One region of the Microbacterium sp. NPDC064942 genome, then DNA from elsewhere that is predicted to be linked to it. Evidence: predicted binding sites of a transcription regulator. Region 1 holds the regulator's gene; each other region holds the start of a gene.

The links. Region 1 encodes HrcA, which represses chaperone genes, less so after heat shock. Its sites were predicted from a motif close to TTNGCACTCGNNNNNNNCGAGTGCNAA; they were not measured.
Region 2: a site for HrcA is predicted at 6,501-6,527, ahead of groL (chaperonin GroEL). Genes of this name have one in related genera too.
Region 3: a site for HrcA is predicted at 5,029-5,055, ahead of ACPEH2_RS05865 (Hsp20/alpha crystallin family protein). Genes of this name have one in related genera too.

The regions. Positions count from the first base shown of each region.
Region 1 is NZ_JBMWDR010000004.1:21,929-29,482, reverse strand. It holds gene ybeY (rRNA maturation RNase YbeY) at 1-464, opposite strand, end outside; gene ACPEH2_RS08565 (PhoH family protein) at 461-1,489, opposite strand; gene ACPEH2_RS08560 (HIT domain-containing protein) at 1,536-1,883, opposite strand; gene ACPEH2_RS08555 (16S rRNA (uracil(1498)-N(3))-methyltransferase) at 1,928-2,665, opposite strand; gene dnaJ (molecular chaperone DnaJ) at 2,668-3,783, opposite strand; gene hrcA (heat-inducible transcriptional repressor HrcA) at 3,815-4,849, opposite strand; gene hemW (radical SAM family heme chaperone HemW) at 4,920-6,137, opposite strand; gene ACPEH2_RS08535 (DUF1990 family protein) at 6,137-6,787, opposite strand; gene lepA (translation elongation factor 4) at 6,797-7,554, opposite strand, start outside.
Region 2 is NZ_JBMWDR010000001.1:347,635-355,188, forward strand. It holds gene ACPEH2_RS01650 (DEAD/DEAH box helicase) at 1-600, shown strand, start outside; gene ACPEH2_RS01655 (ATP-dependent 6-phosphofructokinase) at 695-1,723, shown strand; gene ACPEH2_RS01660 (DMT family transporter) at 1,734-2,681, shown strand; gene ACPEH2_RS01665 (protein kinase domain-containing protein) at 2,687-4,315, opposite strand; gene msrB (peptide-methionine (R)-S-oxide reductase MsrB) at 4,437-4,841, opposite strand; gene ACPEH2_RS01675 (DUF3263 domain-containing protein) at 4,929-5,189, shown strand; gene ACPEH2_RS01680 (LytR C-terminal domain-containing protein) at 5,199-5,831, shown strand; gene ACPEH2_RS01685 (cold-shock protein) at 5,974-6,177, shown strand; gene ACPEH2_RS01690 (hypothetical protein) at 6,188-6,358, opposite strand; gene groL (chaperonin GroEL) at 6,595-7,554, shown strand, end outside.
Region 3 is NZ_JBMWDR010000002.1:315,715-323,268, reverse strand. It holds gene ACPEH2_RS05890 (DUF2087 domain-containing protein) at 38-466, shown strand; gene ACPEH2_RS05885 (PhoX family protein) at 548-2,608, shown strand; gene ACPEH2_RS05880 (TetR/AcrR family transcriptional regulator) at 2,683-3,273, opposite strand; gene ACPEH2_RS05875 (LPXTG cell wall anchor domain-containing protein) at 3,445-3,978, opposite strand; gene ACPEH2_RS05870 (MarR family winged helix-turn-helix transcriptional regulator) at 4,015-4,443, shown strand; gene ACPEH2_RS05865 (Hsp20/alpha crystallin family protein) at 4,518-4,967, opposite strand; gene ACPEH2_RS05860 (prolyl oligopeptidase family serine peptidase) at 5,107-7,158, shown strand; gene ACPEH2_RS05855 (DUF3459 domain-containing protein) at 7,204-7,554, shown strand, end outside.

The sequences.
Region 1 (7,554 bases):
GCGCGCCGGCGGCGCTCGCTCGAGTGGAACGCGCCGATGAGCTCCTTCTGGAGTCCGAACATCTCGCGCTCCTCCTCGGGCTCGGCGTGGTCGAAGCCGAGCAGGTGGAGCAGTCCGTGCGTCGTCAGGAGGATGAGCTCGTCCATCGTGGAGTGCTTCGCCGCCTGCGCCTGGGTCTCGGCGACCTGCGGGCACAGCACGATGTCGCCGAGGAGCCCGGGAGGAGTGGGCGCCTCCTCGGTCCCGGGGCGCAGCTCGTCCATGGGGAAGCTCAGAACGTCGGTCGGACCGGGCTCGTCCATCCACTGCACGTGCAGCGCCTCCATGGCACCCTCGTCGACGAGGAGGATCGCGACGTCCGCGTCGGGGCTGACGTGCAGTTCGGCGAAGTTGTGCTCGGTGAGGCGCAGCAGGACGGTCTCGTCGACCTCCACACCGGACTCGTTGGTGATCTCGATGGTCATGATCGTCCTCGTTTGGGCTGTCGGTCGCGGGGTCCGGCGGGCCGCAGGCCCGCGCGGCGCTCGGCGCGGTTCGCGAACTCGCTCGCCTCGTCACGCTCACGGCGTGCGGCGAGCTTCTCCTCGTCGTACGCGCTGTAGGCGTCGACGATGCGGCCCACCAGGGTGTGACGCACGACGTCGTCGCTCGTCAGGCGCGCGAAGTGGATGTCGTCGATGTCCTTGAGCACCCGCGTGACGAGCCGGAGGCCCGACGCGCCCTGCGGCAGATCGACCTGCGTGATGTCGCCTGTGACGACCATTCGCGTGCCGAACCCGAGACGGGTGAGGAACATTTTCATCTGCTCGGGCGTCGTGTTCTGCGCCTCGTCGAGGACGACGAAGGAGTCGTTCAGGGTGCGCCCGCGCATGTAGGCGAGGGGGGCGACCTCGATCGTTCCGGACGCCATGAGCTTCGGGACGAGTTCGGGGTCCATCATCTCGTTCAGCGCGTCGTAGAGCGGCCGCAGGTACGGGTCGATCTTGTCGGTCAGCGTGCCCGGCAGGAATCCGAGGCGCTCCCCCGCTTCGACGGCGGGACGGGTCAGGATGATGCGGCTCACCTCCTTGCGCTGCAACGCCTGGACGGCCTTGGCCATCGCGAGGTAGGTCTTGCCGGTGCCGGCGGGGCCGATGCCGAAGACGATCGTGTTCTCCTCGATCGCGTCGACGTACTCCTTCTGGCCGAGCGTCTTCGGACGGATGACCTTGCCGCGCGAGGAGAGGATGGCTTCGCCGAGGACCTCGGAGGGACGCATCCCGCCGTTGTCCCGCAGGATGCGGCTCGACTGGGTGACGTCGCTCGGGTCGAGGCCTTGCCCCGCCCGCGCCATGCCGATGAGCTCGTCGATGAGTACGCGGGCACGCGCCACGGCGTCGCCCTCGCCGGTGAGCGTGATCTCGTTGCCGCGGACGTGCACCTGCACGTCGGGGTGTTCGCGTTCGACGGTGCGCAACAGGCGGTCCTGAGGACCCAGCAGCTGCACCATCGCGACGCCGTCCGCGTAGATGCGGTCGACGGTGGGTTCGGTGCTGTCAGCCACCGAGGCTCCCTTCGCTGAGCCCGCCGCCCAGCACGTGGGCGTGGACGTGGAAGACGGTCTGACCGGCGCCGGGGCCGGTGTTGAAGATCAGGCGGAAGTCGCCGTCGGCGTGCTCGGCGGCCAGGCTGTTCGCGAGCCCCACCAGCTCGGCGAGCAGGGCAGGGTCACCCGCGGCGAGCTCGACGACGTCGCGGTACTGCTCGCTCTTGGGGATCACGAGCAGGTGCACGGGAGCCTGCGGGGCGATGTCGCGGATCGCGAACGCGTTCTCGGTCTCCGCGATGATCTCGGAGGGGATCTCACCCCGGAGGATGCGGGTGAACACCGACGACTCGCTCATCCCCCCAGTCTAGTCAGCGGCTCCCGGCGTCGGCCGGTGCCGACTCACCAGCGGCCGAGCGCCCGGTTGACCAGCGCGAGCGCCGCGGGACCGGCGGTCGAGGTGCGCAGGACCGTGTCGCCGAGCCGCACGAGGGTCGCGCCGGCGGCCTGCAACGCGTCGAGCTCGTCGGGCGAGATCCCGCCCTCCGGCCCGACGACGAGCAGCACGTCACGGGTGTCGGCGGCGTCGAGGTCGACCGCGGAGAGCGCAGCGGATGCCGTCGGTTCGAGCACCAGCATCCGTGCCGACTCGGCCTGCGAGACGAGCTGTCGCGTCGTCACCGGGTCGGCCACCTCGGGCAGCCAGGCACGGTGGGCCTGCTTGGCCGCCTCGCGGGCGATCGACTCCCAGCGTGCGACGCCCTTTGCGACCTTCGCGCCGTCCCACCGCGAGACGGACCGGGCGGCCTGCCACGGGAGGATCGCATCGACGCCGAGTTCGGTCGCGGCCTGCACCGCGAGCTCGTCGCGATCGCCCTTCGCGAGCGCCTGCACGAGTACCGTGCGCGGGGACGGCGCCGGGTGCTCCCGCCGCTCGACGACCTCGACGACGACCTCCTTCGGCGCGACCGAGGCGACGGTGCCGGTCAGCCAGAGGCCGCGGCCGTCGCCCACGGTCACCCCCTCCCCGACCCGGATGCGGCGCACGGCGGCCGCGTGGTGCGCCTCGGCGCCCGTCAGCCGGACGACGTCGCCCGGGCCGGCGGCACCGGCATCCTCGATCAGGAAGTGCAGGGCCACGGTCAGCGCTTGAACTTGCCGCGGAGCTTGGAGAACAGGCCCGGGTGGAACTCGGCGAGGTGCGGCGGCGCGGGGCGCGTGCGCTTGGCGAGCTCCTGGACGAGGGCCCGCGACTTGGGGTCGAGGTGCGACGGGGTGACCACCTGCACGGCGACGCGGAGGTCGCCGCGCTGCTCGCCGCGGAGCGGGGTGATGCCGCGCCCGCGGATGGTCAGCTCGTCGCCCGCCTGGACACCCTGGCGGATCTCGAGGTCGACGGGGCCGTCGAGCGAATCGATCGTCACACTCGTGCCGAGGATCGCGTCGATCATCGACACCTCGAGGGTCGCGAGCAGATCGTCGCCGTCACGGCTGAAGACGTCGTGCGGCGCGACCGTCACCTCGAGGTACAGGTCGCCGTTGGGGCCGCCCGCGGGGCCGACCTCGCCCGATCCGGGCAGCTGCAGGCGCAGTCCCGTCTCGACGCCGGCGGGGATGTCGATCGACACGGTGCGGCGCGCGCGGACGCGGCCCTGGCCCTGGCACGTGGAACACGGGTAGGGGATGGTCGTGCCGTAGCCCTGGCAGGTCGTGCAGGGCTGCGACGTGACGACGTTGCCGAGCAGGCTCCGCACGGTCCGCTGGATCTGCCCCGAGCCGTGGCAGATGTCGCAGGTCACCGGCTGGGTGCCGGGCTGGCAGCACGAGCCCTGGCAGGTCTCGCACAGCACCGCCGTGTCGACCTCGATGTCGCGGTGCACGCCGAAGACGACGTCGCCGAGGGTCAGGTCGACGCGCACGAGGGCGTCCTGGCCCCGCTCGCGACGCGAGCGCGGGCGTCCGGCACGCGTGCCCCCGCCGCCTCCGCCGAAGAACGTCTCGAAGATGTCGCTGAAGCCGCCGAACCCGGCCCCGGCGCCGCCGAACGCCCCGGAATCGCCACCGAGGTCGTACCGCTGGCGCTGGTCGGGGTCGCTCAGCACGTCGTACGCGTGCGTCACGAGCTTGAAGCGCTCCGCCGCATCCTCTCCCGGGTTCACATCGGGGTGGAGCTGTCGCGCCAGTCGGCGGTACGCCTTCTTGATCTCCTCGGGGCTCGCGTCGCGCGCGACACCCAGGACCTCGTAGTGGTCAGCCACAATCACCTCTCCGGCCCGGGGGCCGATTCGTTCAGCGCGACTTCTCGTCTTCTTCGAGCAGACGCGTCAGATAGTGCGCGACGGCACGGACCGCCGCGAGATTGGTGGGGTAGTCCATGCGGGTCGGGCCCAGCACGCCCACGCGCGCCTGCGAGCCGCCGGCGTCGTAGTCCCCCGCGACGACGGATGCCTCGGCGAGCCCGAACGGCTCGTTCTCGCGGCCGATGCTGGTCGCCAGTCCCCGGTCGTCCGCGACCATCTCCCCCATGAGGCGCAGGAGCGTCACCTGCTCCTCGATCGCCTCGAGCAGCGGGTAGATGCTGCCGCGGAAGTCCGCTTCGCGACGGGCGAGGGTCGCGGACCCGGCCATGACCATGCGGTCGGAGCGGAACTCGTCGAGCTCCTCGCCGATCGCGCGCAGGATGATCCGCCGGTTCTCCTCGCGGGGGGCCGGAGCCTCCTCCTCGAGGATGCGGGCGATCGCCGCGGCACCGTCGCGGACGCTCTTGCCGGTCAGCAGCGCGGCCATCGCGAGCTTGAGCTGCTCGGCCTCCTCGGCGGACGGCTCGGTCGCGAGGAACGCGACCCGCTGCGAGACCCGGCCGGTGTCGGTCACGACGATGATGACGATGCGGGTGCCGCCGAGGTGGACGACCTCGACGTGCGAGACGTTCGCCCGGGCGAACGACGGGTACTGCACGATCGCGACCTGTCCGGTGAGGCGGGTGAGCGTGCGGACCGTGCGGACGAGCAGGTCGTCGAGGTCGCCGGTGTCCTCCAGGAACGCGCCGATCGCGGAGCGCTGCGCGGAGGTCAGCGGACGGACCTCGGCGAGATGGTCGACGAAGACCCGGTACCCCTTGTCGGTGGGCACACGGCCCGACGACGTGTGCGGCGCGATGATGAGTTCCTCGTCCTCGAGGAGAGCCATGTCGTTGCGGATCGTGGCGGCGGACACACCGAACTGGTGGCGGTCGACGATCGCCTTGCTGCCGACGGGTTCCCGCGTGTCCACGTAGTCCTGGACGATCGCGCGCAACACCTGAAGACCGCGTTCCGAAACCATCATCCCTCCTCCGCTGGCACTCTCGATCTTGGAGTGCCAATTCTACCGCGCGCGGAGCGTTCTGCTCGGATCACTCGGTGAGCGCCCGCACGACGGCGTCGGCGAGAAGCCGCCCGCGGCGGGTCAGCACGATCGTGCCGTGGACCGCCGCCGCGCCGTCGACGAGCCCGTCGGCGATGAGGGATGCCACGTTCCGCCGCCCGGCGACCGTCGCCTCGTCCACGGCCACCCCGTCGACGATGCGCGAGCGCAGGAGGATGTCCTCGAGGCGGCGGGCCTCGGCATCCGGTCGCTCCCGTCCGGCCGCCGGCGACTGTCCCGCCGCGAGGCGCTGCGCGTACGCCGCGGGGTGCTTCACGTTCCACCACCGGAGTCCGCCGATGTGACTGTGGGCGCCCGGGCCGTACCCCCACCAGTCCTGGCCACGCCAGTACGACAGGTTGTGGCGCGACCGCTGCGCGCGGTTCGTCGCCCAGTTCGAGACCTCGTACCATCCGTATCCCGCCGCGGCGAGCAGTTCGTCGGCCAGCTCGTACATGTCGGCCTGCAGATCGTCATCGGGAGCGGGCACCTCGCCGCGGCGGATCTGCCGCTCGAGTTTCGTGCCGTCCTCGACGATGAGTGCGTAGGCCGAGACGTGATCGGGCGCGAGGGCCGTCGCCGTCTCGAGCGAGGTGCGCCAGTCCTCCAGCGACTCCCCCGGAGCGCCGTAGATGAGGTCGAGGCTGACCGCCAGCCCCGCGCTCCGTGCCGCGGCGACCGCGGTGGCGATGTTCGCGGGGTCGTGGGTGCGGTCGAGGGCGGCGAGGACGTGCGGGACAGCCGACTGCATGCCGATCGACAGGCGTGTCACACCGGCGGCCGCAAGGGTCTCGGCCACGGCGTCCGTCATCGTGTCGGGGTTCGCCTCGACCGTCACCTCGGCACCGTCCGCCAGGCCGAAGGCCTCCCGGACGCCGTCGAGCATGCGCGCCAGGTCGCCGGGCGGCAGGAGCGTCGGGGTGCCGCCGCCGAAGAACACCGTCTGCGCGGGGCGGAGCGGTCCGCGTTCGGCCAGCACGCGCCGGGAGATCGCGATCTCGCGCAGGACCTCGTCGGCGTACGCGTCCTGTCGGGCGCCGCGCAGTTCGGTCGCCGTGTAGGTGTTGAAGTCGCAGTAGCCGCAGCGGACGCGGCAGAACGGGACGTGCAGGTAGACGCCGAAGTCGACGTCGTCCGACACGCGCACGTCGGCGGGTAGAGCGCCGTCGAGAGGAGCGGGATCGCCGAGGGGAAGGGCCGAGCCCATCAGGAGCCGGTGGCGTACATCGGCGACATCGCCTGCAGGTACCCCTGGAACAGGGCGCGACGCCGACGCTTCACCAGCGGACGCCAGAGGCGGTAGAGCACGCCGGTCGGCTTGTCGAAGGCACGGACCGTGAACCAGACCTCGTCGTCGTCGCGCCATTCGAGCAGGAAGGACTCCTCGCCGCTGACGACGGATCCGCCGACGGTGCCGAGCGAGAACCCGACCCGACGCGGCTCGTCGACGACCGAGATGACCCGGAGTTCGGCATCGGCCCGCATCCCGCCGACGCGCCCCCGAAGGTGCACGGTCGTCCCGGCGCTCGCGAACGGCACGCCGTCGGCGTCGAAGCGCTGCTCGTCGTCGAGACGGCTGGGCTGGACGGCGTTGCCGTCGGTGTCGAAGCCGACGCCGGAGTACATCGGACCGGATGCCGGGCGCACATCGGTTACCTGGAGACCCGCCCCGCGCTGCGCTCCCCACCCGAGGAGCGACTCGGTCGAGGTGACGAAACGGCTCTCACCGCTGCCGAGACGCCAGGACGCCTCCGCCGGGGTCGTGCCCTTCGGCGGATAGCCCATGAGATCGGGGGCCTGCGTGGCCCCGACGGCGGCGTAGTCGACGGTCCCTGCCTGGAAACTCCCGCGGCGCATTGTGCCAGCCTACTTCTTGTCCTTGCCCTCGACGTCTCCCGAGAGCGCGGCGATGAACGCCTCCTGGGGGACCTCGACGCGGCCGACCATCTTCATGCGCTTCTTGCCCTCCTTCTGCTTCTCCAGCAGCTTGCGCTTACGGGTGATGTCACCGCCGTAGCACTTCGCGAGGACGTCCTTGCGGATCGCGCGAATGTTCTCGCGGGCGATGATGCGGGCGCCGATCGCGGCCTGGATGGGGACCTCGAACTGCTGACGCGGGATGAGCTTGCGCAGCCGCTCGGTCATCATCGTCCCGTAGGCGTAGGCCTTCTCGCGGTGGACGATCGAGCTGAACGCGTCGACCTTCTCACCCTGCAGCAGGATGTCGACCTTGACGAGGTCGGCGGTCTGCGAACCGGCCGGCTCGTAGTCGAGGCTCGCGTAGCCCTGCGTCTTGGACTTCAGGTGGTCGAAGAAGTCGAAGACGATCTCGCCGAGGGGCATGTTGTAGCGCAGCTCGACGCGGTCCTCGCTGAGGTAGTCCATGCCGAGCAGGGTGCCGCGGCGGGACTGGCAGAGCTCCATGACGGTGCCGACGTAGTCCTTCGGCAGGAGGATGCCGACCTTCACGACCGGCTCGGAGACCTCGGCGACGCGGCCGTCGGGGTACTCGGACGGGTTCGTCACCGTCACGGTCTCGCCGGTGTCGGTCATCACCTCGTACGTCACCGACGGCGCGGTCGTGATGAGGTCGAGTCCGAACTCGCGCGCGAGGCGCTCGGTGA
Region 2 (7,554 bases), on a different contig from region 1:
GAGGCCAAGGCCGCCGGCAGCGGCTCCGAGAACGTCTTCACGATGGTCCGCCGCATCGGTCAGGCGAAGGCGCAGCTCGCCGCCGACTACGCCGCGCAGCTGCAGCGCTCGGTCGGCAAGGTGGTCTTCTTCGCCAAGCACATCGACGTGATGGATGCCGCCGAGGCGCACTTCGCGTCGGCGGGGCTCCGCACCGTCTCGATCCGCGGCGACCAGACGACGCCCGTCCGCCAGCAGGCGATCGACGCGTTCAACGGCGACCCCGACGTCGCCATCGCGGTGTGCTCGCTCACGGCTGCCGGTGTCGGCCTCAACCTGCAGGCCGCCTCGAACGTCGTGCTCGCCGAGCTCAGCTGGACGGCCGCCGAGCAGACGCAGGCGATCGACCGCGTGCACCGCATCGGTCAGGGCGAGCCGGTCACGGCGTGGCGCATCATCGCGGCGCACACGATCGACACGAAGATCGCCGAGCTCATCGACAGCAAGCAGGGTCTCGCGCAGCGCGCCCTCGACGGCGACGCGGTCGACCCGACCTCGAGCGACTCCGTGCAGCTGTCGGCGCTCATGCACCTGCTGCGGCAGGCGCTCGGCGCCGCCTGAGCCCGCTCGGCTGGCAGGCGACGCCGTCGCGGCGATAGTGTCATCGAGGCAGCGTCGCCCCCAGCACCAACCCGAGATCACCTAAGGACCCCTCATGAAGATCGGTATCCTCACGAGCGGCGGCGACTGTCCAGGACTGAACGCCGTCATCCGGGGCGTCGTGCTGAAGGGCACGACCACGTACGACATCGAGTTCGTGGGCATCCGCGACGGGTGGCGCGGCGTGGTCGACGGTGACTTCTTCCCGCTCACGCGCCACGAGGTGAAGGGTCTGTCCAAGGTCGGCGGGACGATCCTCGGCACGAGCCGGACGAACCCCTACGAGGGCCCGCGCGGCGGCGCCGAGAACATCTCGAAGACGATGTACGGCCACCGTCTCGACGGCATCGTCGCGATCGGCGGCGAGGGCACCCTGGCTGCGGCCGACCGGCTGCACAAGGACGGCATCAACGTCCTGGGTGTACCGAAGACCATCGACAACGACCTCCACGCCACCGACTACTCGTTCGGCTTCGACACGGCGGTGAACATCGCGACCGAGGCGATGGACCGCCTGCGGACGACCGGTGACTCGCACCAGCGCTGCATGGTCGCCGAAGTGATGGGTCGTCACGTGGGCTGGATCGCCCTGCATTCCGGGATCGCGGCCGGCGCGCACGTCATCTGCATCCCCGAGCACCCGATGTCGATCGACGAGATCGCCGAGCAGGTCCAGAAGGCCCACGACCGCGGTCGTGCGCCGCTCGTGGTCGTCTCGGAGGGCTTCACCCTCACCGGCATGGACGAGGCGTACAGCGACAAGGGGCTCGACGCCTTCAACCGTCCCCGCCTCGGCGGCATCAGCGAGATCCTCGCCCCCGAGATCGAGCGGATCACGGGCATCGAGACCCGCGCGACCGTCCTCGGCCACATCCAGCGCGGCGGTTCGCCGTCGGGCTTCGACCGTGTCCTCGCGACACGTCTGGGCCTGCACGCCGCAGACGCCGTCGTCGACGGCGCATGGGGCCAGATGGTCGCCATGCAGGGCACCGAGATCGTCCGGGTGCCCTTCGCGGAGGCGCTCGGGTCGCTTCACACCGTGCCAGCGCACCGCTACGAAGAAGCCGCCGCGCTGTTCGGTTGAGTCGGCTCGCGTGACGGGCCCGTCCGCGCGGACCTCGCTGGCGCCCGCCCTGGTGGGTGCGGTGTCGGTCGGCGTCCTCACCGCCGTCCAGGCGCGCATCAACGGCCAGCTCGGCGTGCGTCTCGAGCACGCCATGGTGGCCGCCGTCATCTCGTTCGGCAGCGGTCTGCTGCTGATCGTGCTCGTCTCGGTGCTGACCCCGGGTGGGCGTCGCGGTGCGGTCCTGCTGAGCCGCGGCATCCGTGAGCGCAGCATTCCGTGGTGGATGCTGGTGGGCGGCGCCGCGGGAGCGTTGACGGTCGGCACGCAGGCCGTCGCCGTCGGGATCGTGGGGGTGTCGCTGTTCACGGTCGGCATCGTCGCAGGGCAGACGGTGGGCGGGCTGATCCTCGACCGAGTGGGGTACGGGCCCGGCGGGGTCGTCGCCGTCACGGTGCCGCGACTGGTCGGCGGCGCGCTCGCCCTGGCCGCCGTGGGCGTGGTGCTGATCTCGGGGGACGGGCTGGCGGGCGTGCCCGTCTGGACGGTCGTGCTCCCCGTCGTCGTCGGAGCGGGACTCGCCTGGCAGCAGGCGACCAACGGCCGGCTGCGGGTGCGCGTCGGGACCCCGGTGACGGCGACGCTCGTGAACTTCACGCTGGGGACGGCGATCCTGGCGGTGCTGGCGGTCGTCGTGACGATCGTCGACGGACCACCGGCGCCGCTGCCCTCGGAGCCGTGGCTCTACCTCGGCGGCGCGCTCGGCGTGGCCTACATCATGCTGTCGGCCGCGCTCGTGGCCCGCACGGGGGTGCTCCTGTTCGGGCTGGCCGCGGTGTCGGGGCAGCTCCTCGCGTCACTGGCTCTCGATGTGCTCTGGCCTGCGCCGGCCGGACCGGGGGTCGTCATCGAGGCCGTCACCGTCGTCATCGGACTGGCCTCGGTGTTCGTCGCCGCGTTCTGGCCGGTCCGGCGCTGACGCGGTCAGCCGGTCGGGGCGGGCGACGGTTCGGCGGGAGCGGGGCTGTCGGCCGGGTCGGGCTCGGTGACCGCGCCGTCGACGGGTGCGGGGCTCGGCTCGACGGGGTCCGTGACGCTGTCGTCGACCGTGCTGCCGTCGACGGTGCCCTCGTCGTCGGTGGCGCCGTCGGTCGGGGCCGTCTCCTCCGCCGGCTCCGTGGCGCCCTCGTCCGGTGTCGCCTCCTCGTCGGGCGCCTCGGTGGTCACCTCGGGCGTCGGCGTCGTTCCCTGCTCGTCCGTGGTGTCCGTGACGCTCACGGTGTCGACCTCGTCGGGGGCCTCGTCCTCGGTGAGCGGGGCGGTCGGACTGACGTCCGGGGTCGGGTCGGTGACGGGAGCGGGGTCGGGGGGAGTCACCTCGTCGCCGCCGGCGGTGAGGGCCAGGATGCCGCCGGTCCCGGCGACGAGCGCCGCCGCGGCGGCCGCGGTGATCCAGACCGTCGCTCGGCGCCGTGACCGTCGGCGGGGCCGGCGTTCGGCCGGCTGGCCCTCGGCAGGGGCTGCCGGGGCGGGCGCCGCGTCGATGGTGCGCGTCGCCTCGGCAGGCGAAGCGCTGGAGGCGGCCGCCAGCACACTGGTGGGGGCCGTCGCGGGCGTGGATGGAGGGGGAGCGGCGTCGGTCGCGGCGGCCCCGGCGGGCAGGAGAGCCTCGGTCGCCGCATCCGGAGCATGGTCGACAGAGCCCGCCGCCATCGCTGCGCCGGCACTGCCGGCGGCCACCGCGCCGGCAGCGGGAAGCGCTTCGGTACGGGCGTCGGACGTGGTCGCGGCGAGCGCGCGTGCGCGCATCGCGACGTCGAGGGCCGTGGGCCGCTCGGCCGGGTCGATGCGCGTCATGTCGCGCAGCAGGTCCCGCCATTCCGGGTCGAGCTCCGCAGGGATCTCCGGTGGGGCCTCGAGTCGGGCGAGGGCGGTGGCGACGCCGGCCGCGTCGGGGAAGGCCCGCTTCCCTGTCAGGGATTCGATCAGGACCAGGCCGAGGGCGTAGACGTCGGCGGGCGGTGCCGGATCGACGCCCTGTACCTGCTCGGGAGCAAGGTAGGCGGCGGTGCCGATCACCTCGCCGGGGTTCGTCACCCGTGCGGTGTCGACGAGATACGCGATGCCGAAATCGGCGAGCTTGGCGCGGAACTCGTGATCGGGGAGGTGGGACGGTGCGAGCAGGACGTTGGATGGCTTGACGTCGCGGTGCACCACGCCGGCGCCGTGTGCGACGTGGAGGGCTTCGCCGAGCTCGGCGGCCATCGTCGCCGCCGCGGACGGGGTCAACGGAGACCGGGCGATGCGCGTCGTGAGGGTGGGTCCCTCGACGAGCTCCATCACGAGGTAAGGCGGGTCCGCGTCGAGCTGCGCGTCGTAGAGCGTCACCAGCGACGGGTGGTTGAGCGCCGCCAGCACGCTGACCTCGCCGCGCGCACGGCTGTCGGCGGCGACTCCGTCGGCCCCCGAGCGCACGACCTTGATCGCGACCTCTCGGCCGAGGACGGCGTCCTCGCCGCGGTACACGTCGGCCATGCCGCCGCGGCCGAGCGTCTCACCGAGACGGTAACGGCCGCCCAGCAGGTCGTCTGCGTGGTCGGTGGTCTCGGGCATGTGCATCCTCCGACCGCGGCGTCCCTCACCGCGTCCGAAGCCACGCTAAACGCACGACGCCGCGCCGACACCGGGGTTGACGGTGTCGGCGCGGCCTGCAAGCGGGGCGGTGCCCCGGAGGTCAGTCGTTCTTCGGGGTGAACGACAGCGACAGCGAGTTCATGCAGTAGCGGTCGCCCGTGGGGGTGCCGAAACCGTCGGGGAACACGTGCCCCAGGTGCGAGCCGCAGTTCGCGCAGCGCACCTCGGTGCGCACCATGCCGTGGCTGCGGTCCTCGATGAGCTCGACGGCCTCCGGGCGGACCGACTCGTAGAAGCTCGGCCAGCCGCAGTGCGAGTCGAACTTGGTGCCGCTCTGGAACAGCTCTGCGCCGCACGCGGCACAGGTGTACAGGCCGGCGCGGTCCTCATCGAGGAGTTCGCCCGTCCACGCGCGCTCCGTCCCGGCCTGCCGCAGGACGGCGTACTGCTCGGGAGTCAGCTCCTCCCGCCACTGCTCGTCGGTCTTCTCCACGCGATAGCTCATGTGTTCTTCCTTCCCTCGACATATTCAACCGGACGAACCGCCCCGATGTTCCGGGGTGTCGGAGGATCTCGGTCGTACCGTGGGGGAGTGCCCCTCTCCGATCGCGACCGCGCCGTCCTCGATTTCGAGGCGCGCTGGCACGGGCACTCCGGGGCGAAGGAGGAGGCGCTGCGCGCCGAGCTCTCGCTGACCCCTGCGCGCTACTACCAGCTGCTGGGGCGGATCCTCGAATCAGCGGATGCCGTCGCCTACGATCCGGTCCTCGTGCACCGTCTGCGGCGGCTGCAGACTGCGCAGGAGCGGGAGCGGCGCACCCGCTCCAGGGTGCTCCCGGCATCCGCCCGGTAGCATTCTCGGGTGCCGTCTCCGACCTCCCCGCCCGAGCCAGAGCAGCCCACCGCCGCGGACCCGTCCGAGACCGCGGCGCGCTCCGCAGTGAAGGATCGCTTCGACGACCTCCCGGCCCGTCCGGCTCGCATCGGGGCGCACCGCGCCGAAACCCCGCGGCTGCGCGTCGGCGTCATCGTGCTGTGGTCCGTGGTGGCCACCGTCGCCATCGTCGCGGCGGGGGTGCTCAGCACCCTGTTCGCGACCGGTCGACTGGACTTCAACGCCCGTTCGGCGCCCGGTTCGTCGTCGCAGGTGGTCGCTCCGCAGGTGGACACGTCGTACGAGGTGCTCGTGCTGAACGCGACCCCCGACGCCGCGCTGGGTGACGCCGTCCGCCAGGACGTGATCGCCGCCGGGTGGGCGGAGGCGGACGTCCAGGAGAGCAGCGCCAGCTCCGACGACTTCCCGACCACGACCGTCTATTACGGCACGACCGCCGACGAGGCTGCCGCCCGCGGTCTGGCGGATGCGATCGGCGGCGCCGAGGTCTCCCTCGACGACACGTATCAGGTCGTCGCGCCGCCCGAGACGGCGAGCGCCGGCGGTGATCCGCGATCGCAGCTCGTGGTGATCGTCGGGCTCGATTTCGGCTCGGAGTGACCCGTCCGCGGCGGCTCGGCCGTCGCGTGTTTCGCCGCCGTAAACACTTGGGTTCGGGAGTGTCAACAAAGCCGGGAACCGCCGGATCCGGCAGGGGGCCGTGGCTAGCATTTCGGGTGTCCCACAGCTTCAGGAGATGCGCATGACCCAGGGAACCGTCAAGTGGTTCAACGCCGAGAAGGGCTTCGGCTTCATCACGCTCGGCGACGGACAGGATGTCTTCGTCCACTACTCGAACATCGAGATGTCGGGGTTCCGCGTGCTCGAAGAGGGTCAGGCCGTCGAGTTCACCGTCGGAACCGGGCAGAAGGGCCCGCAGGCCGAATCCGTCCGCGTCGTCGCCTGACGCCGGTCGGTCAGCCCGCGTAGCGGGCGAGGAACAGCCCGCTCAGCTCGGGCGGGTTGAGTTCCGCGGCGGAGCGGTTCTCGATGGACTCGGACGCATCGCCGTCGAGCGTGGCGACGGCGTCATCGAACGCGGCGAGAGTCGCCTCGCGCAACACTGCGCGGATGGCGGGGCGGCTCATCCGGGGACCTCTGCGACCGTGATCATCCATTCCTCCGTGCGGTGAGGGGGTCGTTGCCGCGGTGCTCGCCGCGGCGTGTGTCACGGTAGCGCGAGCCGGTGTCGCGCGGCTTGCACTCCCTAGGGTCGAGTGCCAGAATGATTTAGCACTCACTCATCCTGAGTGCCAGAACTATCCCGCTCCCAGTCCCTGGGGGCACGGTACTGAACCTCACGTCCGGGAGGGACGACACACTTATGGCAAAGATCATCGCTTTCGACGAGGAGGCCCGCCGAGGCCTCGAGCGCGGCCTCAACACCCTGGCCGACGCCGTCAAGGTGACCCTCGGCCCCCGTGGCCGCAACGTCGTGCTCGAGAAGAAGTGGGGCGCTCCCACGATCACGAACGACGGCGTGTCGATCGCCAAGGAGATCGAGCTCGACGACCCGTACGAGAAGATCGGCGCGGAGCTCGTCAAGGAGGTCGCGAAGAAGACCGACGACGTCGCCGGTGACGGTACGACGACCGCCACGGTCCTCGCTCAGGCGCTCGTGCGCGAGGGTCTGCGCAACGTCGCGGCCGGTGCCGACCCGATCTCTCTCAAGAAGGGCATCGAGAAGGCCGTCAAGGCTCTCTCCGACGAGCTGCTCGCCGGCGCGAAGGAGATCGAGACCAAGGACCAGATCGCGGCGACGGCATCCATCTCGGCTGCCGACCCCGAGATCGGCGCCCTGATCGCCGAGGCCATCGACAAGGTGGGCAAGGAAGGTGTCGTCACCGTCGAGGAGTCCAACACCTTCGGCACCGAGCTCGAGCTCACCGAGGGTATGCGCTTCGACAAGGGCTACATCAACCCCTACTTCGTCACCGACGCCGAGCGTCAGGAAGCGGTCTTCGAGGACCCCTACATCCTGATCGCGAACCAGAAGATCTCGAACATCAAGGACCTTCTGCCCGTCGTCGACAAGGTGATCCAGGACGGCAAGGAGCTCCTGATCATCGCCGAGGACGTCGAGGGTGAGGCTCTCGCGACCCTCGTGCTCAACAAGATCCGCGGCATCTTCAAGTCGGCTGCCGTCAAGGCCCCCGGCTTCGGCGACCGTCGCAAGGCCCAGCTGCAGGACATCGCCATCCTCACGGGTGGCCAGGTCATCACCGAGGAGGTCGGTCTCAAGCTCGAGAACGCCACCCTCGACCTGCTCGGCCGTGCGCGCAAG
Region 3 (7,554 bases), on a different contig from region 1:
CGAGACCGGCCGACAGCGCCCGGATGACGTCGTCGACATGGGCGTCATCGCCGGTCGCGGGACTCTCCCCCTCGCGCCGCCGCCACGTGGTCGAGACGCTGCAGCGCGCCGGCCTCGTCACCGGCGACGGCCACGACCTGCGGGCCGACGCACCGCCTTCGCTCGGACGCTGGCCGAGACACCCGCCGCGCCGCGGCCCACGGGTGTCGAGCGGTTCCTGTCCCCCGACGGTCGGCTGTCGGGCTACCCGGCGCGGGCCGAGGAGAGGCGCCGCCTGCTCGCGCTCATCGCCGGTCGCATCCTCCGGCCCGGCGAGGTCGTCGACGAACAGACCGTCAACGAGCGCCTCGCCGCGATCAGCGACGACGTCGCCGTGCTGCGGAGATACCTCGTCGACCACGAGCTCGTGGAACGCACGCGTTCGGGCACCGAGTACGCGGTGGTGGCGGATCCGACCGCCGGGTAGCGCTCCGCGACCGTCACCCGACGTTCACCGTCGATTCACCCGGTCGCAGGAACAGCGACCGATCCTGGAGCGGTGACGATTCTGGAACCCCCCACCACCCGCACGTCCCTTCCTCTCGCGACCCACGCCGTCGGCAAGCGGTCGGCGGTGACCTGCCGGTTCAAGTGCGCCGACGCCTGCCTCGGTCCCGAGTGCAACGGGTCGGACAACCCGACGTTCCGCAGCGTCGCCGAGCTCGCCCTCTCGCGCCGGACGCTGCTCGGCGCCGCGGCGGCCGGCGCGGTCGTCGTCGCGACCGACGCCTTCGGCCTCGCGAACCCCGCTGCGGCGTCGGCCACGCCGGGCGGACTCATCGAGGCGACCCGTGGCTACGGCGGGCACGGCCACGGCCTGCCCTTCCAGCCGATCGCTCCCGTCCCGGCGTCCGTCGACGCGCTGACCGTGCCCAAGGGGTGGACCTGGTCGCCGATCATCCGCTGGGGCGACCCGCTCTTCTCGGACGCACCGACCTTCTCGCTCGACGCGCAGAGCCCGGCCGCGCAGGCCCGTCAGTTCGGGTACAACAGCGACTACCTCGACATCCTCGCCGACCGCAGCGGCAAGACGGGCGTGCTCGTCAACAACCACGAGTACGTGAACCCGAACATCATGTTCCCGCCGTCGACGGATGCCGCCGAGCTCCGCCGTCGCGGCGAGGTCTACAAGGCGGCGCAGGGCATGTCCGTCGTCGAGCTGAAGCGCAGCCGGCGCGGCCGGCCCTGGCGCTACGTCGTCGACGGCCGCCGCAACCGCCGGATCACGGTCGAGACGGTCTTCGAGCTGACCGGCCCCGCCGCCGGGTCCGATCTCGTGACCACCGCCGCCGACCCCGAAGGCCGCTGGGTCAAGGGGACGCTCGGCAACTGCGCCGGCGGCACGACGCCGTGGGGCACCATCCTCTCGGGCGAGGAGAACTTCAACGGGTACTTCGCGTGGGCGGCCGACACCCCGGGGCAGAAGCGCTACCAGGCGAGCGCCTCGCGGACCACGTCGACCGGATGGGAGCAGTACGACCCCCGTTTCAACTCGTTCGACCCCGGCTACGTCAACGAGCCCAACCGCTTCGGCTACATCGTCGAGATCGACCCCGAAGACCCCACGTCGACGCCGAAGAAGCACACCGCGATGGGGCGCTTCAAGCACGAGGGGGCGAACGTCATCGTGGCCGAGGACCGCCGCGTGGTGGCCTACATGGGAGACGACGAGCGCAACGACTACCTCTACAAGTTCGTCTCGAAGAACCGCATCAGCTCGTCGCGCAAGAAGAACATGACGCTGCTGTCGGAGGGCGACCTGTTCGTCGCCCGGTTCCGCGGGGACTCCCCCGCCGGGCAGATCGACGGCTCGGGCGCACTGCCGGCGGACGGCACGTTCGACGGCACGGGTGAGTGGGTCGCGCTCACGCGGAACGGGAAGAGCGTCGTGCCGGGGATGACGACGGAAGAGGTGCTCGTCTACACGCGACTGGCCGCCGACAAGGTGGGCGCGACGAAGATGGACCGCCCCGAGGACGTGCAGCCGAGCCCGCGGACCGGCAAGGTCTACGTCGCGCTGACGAACAACACCGACCGCGGCAAGACCTCGATGGTGGATGAGGCGAACCCCCGCACCGGCAACCGGCACGGTCACGTGATCGAGCTGACCGAGCGCCGCGGCCAGGCCGGGACGAGCTTCGGCTGGAGCATCCTGCTGCAGTGCGGCAACCCGTCCGACCCGAGCACCTACTTCGCGGGCTACCCGAAGGACAAGGTGTCGCCGATCTCGTGCCCCGACAACCTCGCGTTCGATGAGGACGGCACGCTGTGGATCTCCACCGACGGCGCGCCCAGCACGATCGGGTTCAACGACGGACTGTTCCGCGTTCCGCTCGAGGGTCGGGAGCGCGGGCGCGTGCAGCAGTTCCTCGCGGTCCCCCGCGAGGCCGAGACGTGCGGACCCGTCATCCACGCCCGCGAGAAGCTCGTCTTCGTCGCGGTGCAGCATCCCGGCGAGAACGGGACGGTCGCGGCTCCCACGTCGCTGTTCCCCGACTACGGGTCGACGCGACGGGGCGACGTGCCGAACGCGCCGCGCCCGTCGGTCGTGCAGGTCTACCGGGCCTAGGCTGCGCCGCAGCGCACGAGGGCTCGCACCCGGTCCGGGTGCGAGCCCTCGACGGCGTCCGGGTCGCGCTGGCCTCAGTGCACGCCGGGCCACCACTCCGGCATCAACCCGAAGATGCGGGCCTCGGCGGCTGCGGCATCGGTGTCGTCCTCGCGGATCAAGACGTCCATCACGCCGACCAGGCCCCCGGCGATGAAGGCCGCGGCCTCGTCGCGGTCGCGCGGGGACCGCGGTGCGTCGCGGACACCCGCCTCGGCGAGTTTTTCCAGGGCGATGTGGGCGCGTCGGCGCAGACTGTCGTTCAGCGCGGCATGCAGCGCGCCGCGGGCCGAGGACTCGAGCAGGGCGCGGTAGAGGTCGCGGCGCCCGGCGAGCCACTCGAGCAGGCGGCGGGTCACGGCGTGGTAGACGCGGGCCGCATCCGCTTCGGTGGCGATGTCCACACCGATCGCGGCGATCGCGTCGATCTCGTCGGTCAGCATCGTGACGGCGAACTCGTCGACGCCCGCGGCGTGCTTGTAGAACGTGGTGCGGTGCACGCCCGCTTCACGGCAGAGCTCCGCGACCGACACCGCCGCGAGGGGCCGGTCCGCCAGCAGGCGGACGAGCGCTGCGCGCAAGAACCGGGGGTCGAGGGGGTTCCAGCGCACCCCTTGCCCGTCCATCACAAATTGATAACAAGAAACCCTTGCCACCGTTATCTCGTCGTTATACATTCGTTGCACGGTAGATGTTTTGCTGTGGCAGCTACCGACATGTGATTGCAGGACACTCTTGGTGCAAAGGGACAAGGGCCGGCTGGATGCCTCTCCAGCCGGCCCTTACTTCGTGACGCGTCAGACGGTCGCGCTCCGACGGCGTCGCATCACCAGCAGGGCGCCGAGCGCGAGCAGCGCCGCACCTGCACCGCCCGCGATCCACACCGGACCCGACTGACCGCCGGCCGACGCGAGCTCGTCGCCGACGGCGACGACCTCTTCCGCGGCCACAGTGACCGAGGCCCAGCCGACCAACTCACCCGACTCGTCGACGACGGCCACCCGGTGACGGCCCTCGTCGCACGGGTCGCCCTCCGCGTCCACCGCCGATTCGAGGCTCGGCCGCAGCGGCTGACCGTCGTACTCGTCGGGGATCACCCGTCGGATGCCGCGGTTCTGGTCGGTCTCGGAAAACCGCGCCACGAACTCCTCGACCACCCGCATCCGACTCGTGCCGTCCTCGGCGCGGGTCAGCGTGTAATCGACGGTCAGACTGTCGAAGGAGAAGTCCTCGACGTCGGCGTTTGCCGCCGAGGGAGCGCCCACGAGAACGCCGAGCGCGACGGCGACGACGGCTCCGACACGGGCGAGACGACGGGACCAGGGCTGCACGCGGTCAACCCTATGAGCGACGCTACAGTTGACGCCATGACCGACCGCCGCCTCGCCATCGCTGCCTGGGAGAGCCTCTTCCGCGCGCAGCACGAGGTCCTGGCGGAGATCTCACGGGACTTCGAGGACGACGACCTCTCGAGCGCCGAATACGACGTGCTCCTGACCGTCACGCGCTGCGAGGGTCACACCGCGCGGCTGCGCGACGTGACGGCGAACATGCTCATCAGCCAGCCGAGCGTGTCGCGCCTGGTCGACCGGATGGTGGCGCGCGGGCTCGTCGCGAAGTGCCCCGACCCCAACGACGGCCGCGGCGCCGTGCTGCGCGCCACGGAGCAGGGCGCGGCGATGTTCCGCCGGCTCGCGACGACGCACGGCCGCACCATCGCCGAGCGGATGTCGGTGCTCACCGACGACGAACTCGCCGAGCTCGAGCGGCTCACTGCTCGCCTGCGCGGCGTCTGACGACAGGAAAATCGCCCCGCACCCGAGACGGGGTGCGGGGCGATCGTCGTCTCACCGCCGGAGCGGTGCGCCGGTCACTGGTCGATCGGCTGCGGCTCGCTCTCGCGCGCCGAGATGGTCGGGGCCGAACCGTCGGCGACGACCTCGACCTTGCGGGGCTTGGCCTTCTCGCTCACCGGGATGGTGACGGTCAGCACACCGTTGTTGTAGGTCGCGGTGATGGCGTCGGTGTCGATGCCCTGGCCGAGGTTCAGCTGGCGGAGGAAGCTCGCGGTCTCACGCTCGCGCGTGATCCACTTCACGCCCTCGCCCGACGACAGCGTGCGCTCGGCGCGGATGGTCAGCAGCTGGCCGTCGACGTCGATGTCGACCGATCCCGGGTCGATGCCGGGGAGGTCGGCGTTCAGCACGTAGTGGTCGCCGTCGCGATACAGGTCCATCGGCATCCGTCGCGGGCCGCGGCGCGTGTCGAAGAGCGTCGACGCCAGGCGGTCGATTTCACGGAACGGGTCGTAGGTCGCCATGATTCTCTCCTTTGTCCAAGTGGTCTGAAAGTTGAGCCCCTGCGGCTCAAGTACCTCCAGATTAGCACTCGCGCATGGAGAGTGCCAATGGTTCTCGCACGGCGAACGACGCGGCTGGGGTGCCCCGTAGGCTGACCGCATGAGCGCCCACGAGATCGCCCCCGAGCCCGCCGACCCGTTCCTCTGGCTGGAGGAGATCGACGGATCCGCCGCTCGCGCGTGGGCCGCGGAGCGCACCGCCGAGACCGAAGGCGCCTATGCGGGCGCTGCCCGCGACGCGCTCGAGACCCGGCTCACCGGCATCCTGCAGGACCCCGACCGCCTCGTCGTCCCGAGTCGTCACGGCGACCTCATGTACGACCTGTGGCGGGATGCCGACAACCCGCGCGGCCTCTGGCGCCGGACGTCCCTCGCCGCCTTCACGGCGGGCACCCCGGACTGGGAGGTCCTGCTCGACGTCGACGCACTGGGCCGCGAGGAGGGGAGGACCTGGGCCTTCGCCGGCGCGACGCACGGGCCGGCCGGCAGCAGCCGCGCGCTCGTGCGCCTGAGCCCCGACGGCGGAGACGCCGCCGTGGTGCGCGAGTTCGATCTGGAGACCCGCCGCTTCGTCGAGGACTCCCCCTTCGCCCTCGACGCGGAGAAGTCCATGATCGCGTGGGTCGACCGCGACACGCTGCTCGTCGCCACGGCCCTGCACGGCGGCGGCGTCACGGACTCGGGTTATCCGATCACCGCCCGCGCCTCGCGCCGCGGCGAATCGCTCGAGGACGCGCCGCCGATCCTCACGGGTGTCCCGTCGGACGTCGGCGTGTTCGCGCACGTCGATCACACCGGCGGCGCGGCGACGCCGATCGTCGTCATCGCGCACGACTTCTTCCACTCCGAGGCGTGGGTGTGGAACGGCGCCGAACCGCACCTGATCGCCGTGCCGCAGGACGCGCACGCCGACGTGCACGGCGACCTGGTCGCCGTCCGGACGACGACGCCGTGGCGCATCGGCGACACGACGCATCCGTCGGGCACCCTCCTGCTCGGCCCCCTCGAGACCGTGACGAGCGGGGACGGGTCGGGTCTCCGTGTCGCGTTCGCGCCGACGGACACCGCGGTGCTCGAGTCCTGGACGTGGACGAAGACCCGCCTCGTGCTGACGATCCTCGACCGCGTGCAGAGCCGACTGGTGTCGCTCGACCCGGCGACGCTGACCGGTGTCGACCTCGACCTCGGGCTCGGCGACGACGACCTCTTCAGCGCGAACGTCGCCACGGCGGACGACGACGAGGACGACCAGCTCTGGGTCGTCGCGCGCGGCTTCCTCACGCCGCCGACCCTGCTCGTCCTCGACCCGGGCGCGGAGCCGCGGGTCGTCGACCACAGCCGCGCGACGTTCGACGCGACGGGTCTCGTCGCCGAGCAGCACTGGGCGACGTCGGCCGACGGCACCCGTGTGCCGTACTTCGAGGTCGGCCCCCGCGAGCGTCGCGGGGCGCTGCCCGTGCTGATGAACGGATACGGCGGCTTCGAGCACGCGCTGACGCCGGAGTACCCGACGATCGTCGGCCCGGCCTGGCTCGAGCAGGGCCGGGTGTACGTCGTCGCGAACATCCGGGGCGGCGGTGAGTTCGGCCCGGAATGGCACCTCGCGGCGCTCCGTGAGAACCGCCACCGCGCGTACGAGGACTTCGCCGCCGTCGCCCGCGACCTCGTCGCCCGCGGCGTCTCGACCCCCGACCGCATCGCCTGCCACGGTCGCAGCAACGGCGGCCTGCTCGTCGGCAACATGCTGACCCAGTACCCCGACGACTTCGGCGCGATCGTGTGCGGCGTCCCGCTGCTCGACATGCGGCGGTACACGCGCCTGTCGGCCGGCGCGAGCTGGATCGCCGAGTACGGCGACCCCGACGACCCCGCCGACTGGGAGTTCGTGAAGACCTTCTCGCCGTACCACCTCATCGAGCCCGGGCGGCGGTACCCGGCATCCCTCATCTACGCGGCGGCCAGCGACGACCGGGTCGGACCGGTGCAGGCGCGCAAGATGGCGGCGCGGTTGGCGGACGAGACGGATGCCGAGGTGCACTACCTCGAGCCCGTCGAAGGCGGTCACGCGGGCACCATCGACGCGGCGGCCACCGCGGCGCTGCATGCGACGATCCACGCGTTCCTCGACAGCACGGTGGGCCGCGCCGACTGAGGCGGGAACGCTCGCCCTCTACGCTGGGAGCGGGAGGTCCACCGCATGAGCACCATGGGGGCCGTCGAGGAGGAACTCGCGGCCACGCTGTCGACCGTCGCGGAGCGCACCCGCGTCGACGAGGCCGCGGCGGACCGCATCCGTCGACACCTTCCCGCGCTGCACGCCGCCCTCGCCGAGCGGGCGGACTCCTCGTCGTCGCTGCTGGCCGACCTCGTGACGGCAGCGGTGGTGGCGGCGAACGGTCGCTCGCTCGAACTCAAGGTGCACGGCGAGCAGCGCGCGGCGCACACGCCGATGTCACGCTCGCGCTACGCACTCGGCGCGGCGTGCTTCGCGGATCGCTACGCCGGCAACCTCGCCGGGCTCCGCGACGAGATCCCGGCGCTGCGCGAA